DNA from 2 places in the Saccharopolyspora taberi genome. Region 1 is predicted to be linked to the other one. Evidence: riboswitches for the same ligand, from Rfam matches in the RefSeq annotation. Region 1 holds a riboswitch; the other holds the start of a gene.
What was found. Region 1 has a riboswitch for cobalamin ahead of ABD691_RS32855 (HoxN/HupN/NixA family nickel/cobalt transporter). Riboswitches for the same ligand answer to the same signal wherever they lie in the genome.
Positions count from the first base shown of each region.

Region 1 (2,197 bases):
GCAGAACACCCGGCGGCGCTCGGCCTCGGCCGCGACCTCGGCGTTGACCTCGTTGCCGGTCGCGCAGGCCACCACGTACCACGCGCCGTCGAGGTCGCCGTCGGCGTAGGCGCGCCGGTGCCAGGTCAGCTCCCCCGCGTCGGCCATGGCCTCCACCGCCGGGGTCGCCTCCGGTGCGATGACCTCGACCCGCGCACCCGCCTTGATCAGGCGGGGAACCCGCCGCTGCGCGACGGTGCCTGCACCGACCACGACCACCCGCTTCCCGGCGAGGTCGAGTCCTGCGAAGTAGTGGTTCTCAGTCATGTCCGCAATCCGTGTTGTGCTTCGCCCGGCAGGGCCGGACCCAGAGAGTGGGAGCGGGCCACCACGTTGTGGCCCGCTGGCCTGATCAGCGCTGGTCAGGCGGGCGCAACCGCCACCAGAGCGCGGCGCCGCCCCATACTGCCATGAACGCGGCCAGCGTCAGATAGCCGAGCAGTTCGAAGTGGTCGCCCAGCGCCGCCACCGGGCCCAGCGGCGACACCCCGAGCTCGTCGAGCAACCCGGCCAGCACCACCAGCGCGACCACGGCCGCGAGCACCACGGTCAGCGCCGTGGTGGTCACGTTGACCGACAGCCTGCGCAGCGGCCGGGCCAGCGACCAGGTGTAGGCGCGGGACATCAGCATCCCGTCCACGCTGTCCACTGTGCACATCCCGGCGGCGAACAGCAGCGGCAGGCTCAGCACCGCGACCGCGGACAGCTGCTGGTTCGGCGCGACCATCGCCAGCACCGTGATCTCGGTCGCGGTCTGCATGCCGAGCCCGAACAGCAGTCCGATGACGAACAGGTGCCACGACCGGCCGACCAGCGCCCGCATCCGGCCTCGCAGCAGCCGGGCCATCAACCCGCGCCGCCCCAGCACCAGCTCGATCTCCTCCTCGCCGACCCCGCCGCCGCGGGCCCGCCGAAGCAGCCGCACGGCGTCGCGCAGGACCAGCGCGTTCAGCACGGCGAGGGCGCCGAGCACGAGCACGACCACCACGTCGACGACGAGCGAGGTCTGCAGCCCGGCCTGCTCAGCCCACGACTGCGCGGCCGGTCCGGCGACGAACGCCACCGCGAACGCCAGGAACATCACCACGCTGGCGTGCCCGAGCGCGAACCACATGCCGGTCGACACCGGCCGCCTGCCGCGCTGCATGAGCAGCCGGGTCGCGTCGTCGATCACCGCGACGTGGTCGGCGTCGAAGCCGTGCCGCAGGCCGAGCAGGTAGGCGGTGGTCCCGGCGGCGGCCAGCCCGCCAGCGGCGGTGAACGCCTCCTGGTGGAGCAGGTAGGCGCTCCAGCCGATCAGGTGCAGCGCGCCGACCCCCGCCAGCACCCACGCCGCCTTCCGGCGTTCGACAGTTCCCCACGCGTGGCGGGGATTTGGTGCGTGATCGTTTTCCGGTCCGTGATCGGTTTCGGCTGGGTGCGGGGTTTCCGGTGCGCGATCGGTTTTCGGCCTGTGACCGGTTCCAGGCCCGTGACCGGCATCCGGTCCATGATCGGTTTCGGCTGGATGCGGGGCTCCCGCTCCGTGACCGGTCCCCGGCCCATGATCGGTTTCAGCTGCGTGCGGGGTTTCCCGCACCTGATCGGTTTCCCGTGCGCGATCGTTCGCAGGCATGGATCTCCTGGGTTCTCCGCCCTGGGGCTCCTACCGCGCGCCGCGGGCGCGGCGCGGGGCCGGCGACGAGTCTCCTGACTCCCGGATCACGGCGGGTCTCCCGAGCCTTCCAGCCCTCGCGGGCCGTGGCGGTGCACTTCGGGACCGCTCCCCGGTCACAGTGGCGGGACCGTCCCGGATTCGCACCGGGTTCCTCCGCCGCAGGCCGTCGTATCCTGACCTGCCCGGCGACCCGGGTCAATCGACCGCGACCGTTCTGTGATCGGCATCGCCGACCGCCGCGAGCACGCCCATCCTGGTCCCAGCAGCCCTTTCGCTGGGCCGCTGACCAGCGCATGCTGGTCATGCGCGCGGACCGAGGAGGCGACCATGAACGAGACTCGGACGATCAACTTGAACCTGCAGGTGGTCGAGGCCGGCGCGAAGACGACCTGCGACGTCGGGATGACCACCGGCGACGGCCAGGCGCTGCACGGGCACGGCACCGCCCGCCGCCACCCGGACGACCCGGACGTCCCGCAGATCGGGGACGAGATCGCGGTG
Region 1 is NZ_BAAAUX010000044.1:13,494-15,690, forward strand. Features, by position in the region: gene cobA (uroporphyrinogen-III C-methyltransferase) at 1-306, opposite strand, end outside; gene ABD691_RS32855 (HoxN/HupN/NixA family nickel/cobalt transporter) at 392-1,366, opposite strand; cobalamin riboswitch at 1,722-1,850, opposite strand; gene ABD691_RS32860 (DUF1876 domain-containing protein) at 2,024-2,197, shown strand, end outside.

Region 2 (2,197 bases), on a different contig from region 1:
CTTGTCGGACGCCGAGATCGGAACGTTCGGACTGGTCGGTGTGGCGGGCGCGATCGCCGCCCAGCTGGCCGGTCGCCTGGCCGACCGCGGACGGACGAAGCTGACCACGGTCGTCAGCGGGCTGGTCCTGCTCGGCTCCTGGGGTCTGCTGGCGCTCGGCGAACACAGCCTGGCCGCGTTGCTCGGCGGAATCGTGCTCCTCGACCTCGCACATCAAGGCGTGCACATCACCAACCAGTCGCTGATCTACGCGCTGCGACCGAACGCGCGCGGCCGCATCACCTCCGCGTACATGACGTGCTACTTCGCCGGTGGTGCGATCGGTTCGGCTCTGACCGGCGTGGTGCACTCGAACTTCGGGTGGAGCGGAGTGTGCGTGCTGGGCGCCGTGCTGTCCGTCCTGCTGGTCCTGGTGTGGGTGGACAGCGTCATCACGGCCCGGACCCGGCTGTGGGAACTGTGGGCCGTCGCCCGCGCCGCCACCACCGCCGCGGGCCTGCTCGGGCTCATCGCCTTCGTGCTGCGCCTGACCATGTGAGCCGCCGGTGTCCGGCATCACAATTCCGCCATGCAGAGATGCGTATACCGACTTCAGAGCGGATGTCCCGCTCGGGCCCGCACAGGCGGCGGGAGCGGGACGCCCTTGCCAAGCCACCCCGGATCACTAGCCTTGGTGGTGCTGGTGGTTCGTCCGCCCCTGGTCTTCGGCCGGGAGCGGGCGAGGCAAGAGGGAACCCGGTGGGAATCCGGGACTGCCCCGCAGCGGTGAGCGGGAACGACCGCCGTCACCGGTCAGCACGACCGGGACAAGCACTGGGCCGCACGGCCCGGGAAGCGACGGCCAGTAGGAACGTCCGGCCAGGCCGGGAGGCGCCCGCGAGTCCGAAGACCTGCCATCGGTGCGCGCACAACCCGTGCGCGCTGTTCCGAGGTCTCGAGGGAGGACCTTGCGGATGCATCGGCCGGAGCCGTCCCGACGGGCCGCCCGCCGCCGACCCGCGCGCCTCCGCCGCGACCTCGGAGCCACCGCTGTCGAGCTCGCGAGGAGAGGGTTTTGACCACCAAGATCGGATCGACCGTACTCGGCTACCCCCGGATCGGACCGAACCGGGAACTCAAGCGCGCGCTGGAAAGCTACTGGGCCTCCCGCAGCAGCGAGACCGAGCTGCGCGACGTGGCCCGTCAGCTCCGCGTGGACACCTGGCGCTCGCTGAAGGACGCGGGCCTGGACTCGGTGCCCGGCAACACGTTCTCCTACTACGACCAGGTGCTCGACACCGCGGTCACCTTCGGAGCCGTGCCCGCCCGCTACACCGAGCTGGGGCTGAACCCGCTCGACACCTACTTCGCGATGGCCCGCGGTGTGGAGTCCACCCCGCCGCTGGAGATGACGAAGTGGTTCGACACCAACTACCACTACCTGGTTCCGGAAATCGGCCCGGACACCCGGTTCGCGCTGAGCGACCGGACGCCGGTCGAGCAGTACCTGGAGGCCGCGGAGCTGGGCGTCACCACGCGCCCGGTGCTGGTCGGTCCGCTGACGTTCCTGCTGCTGTCCAAGTCCGCCGAAGGCGCTCCCGGCTCGTTCCGGCCGCTGGACAAGCTCGACGAGCTCCTGGCCGCCTACGCCGAACTGCTCGGCGAGCTCAAGCGCGCCGGGGCGGAGTGGGTGCAGCTCGACGAGCCCGCGTTCGCCGCCGACCGCACGCAAGCCGAGCTGGACGCGCTGCGCGCCGCCTACCGCAAGCTGGGTGACCTCCAGGAGCGGCCGAACCTGCTGGTGACCGGCTACTTCGGCGATCTCGGCGACGCGCTGGAGGTGCTTGCCTCCGCGCCGGTCGAGGCGCTCGGCGTCGACCTCGTCGCCGGAACCTCCACAGTGGACAAGTTGTCCACGCTGTCCGGCCTGCGGGACAAGACGCTGGTCGCCGGGCTCGTCGACGGGCGCAACATCTGGCGCACCAATCTGGACCGGGCGCTGACCACCGGCGCGACCCTGCTGGGCCTGGCCGGCGAGCTCGCGGTCAGCACGTCCTGCTCGCTGCTGCACGTGCCCTACGACGTCGAGGCGGAGGCGCAGATCGACCCGCAGGTGAAGTCCTGGCTGGCCTTCGCGGCGCAGAAGGTGCGCGAGGTGGTCGTGCTGGGCCGCGCGCTGCGCGAGGGTCGCGACGCCGTCGCCGACGACCTCGCCGAG
Region 2 is NZ_BAAAUX010000019.1:23,230-25,426, forward strand. Features, by position in the region: gene ABD691_RS21885 (MFS transporter) at 1-538, shown strand, start outside; cobalamin riboswitch at 667-912, shown strand; gene metE (5-methyltetrahydropteroyltriglutamate--homocysteine S-methyltransferase) at 1,055-2,197, shown strand, end outside.
Region 2: linked by a shared signal. The riboswitch ahead of metE (5-methyltetrahydropteroyltriglutamate--homocysteine S-methyltransferase) and the one ahead of ABD691_RS32855 (HoxN/HupN/NixA family nickel/cobalt transporter) in region 1 are both predicted to bind cobalamin.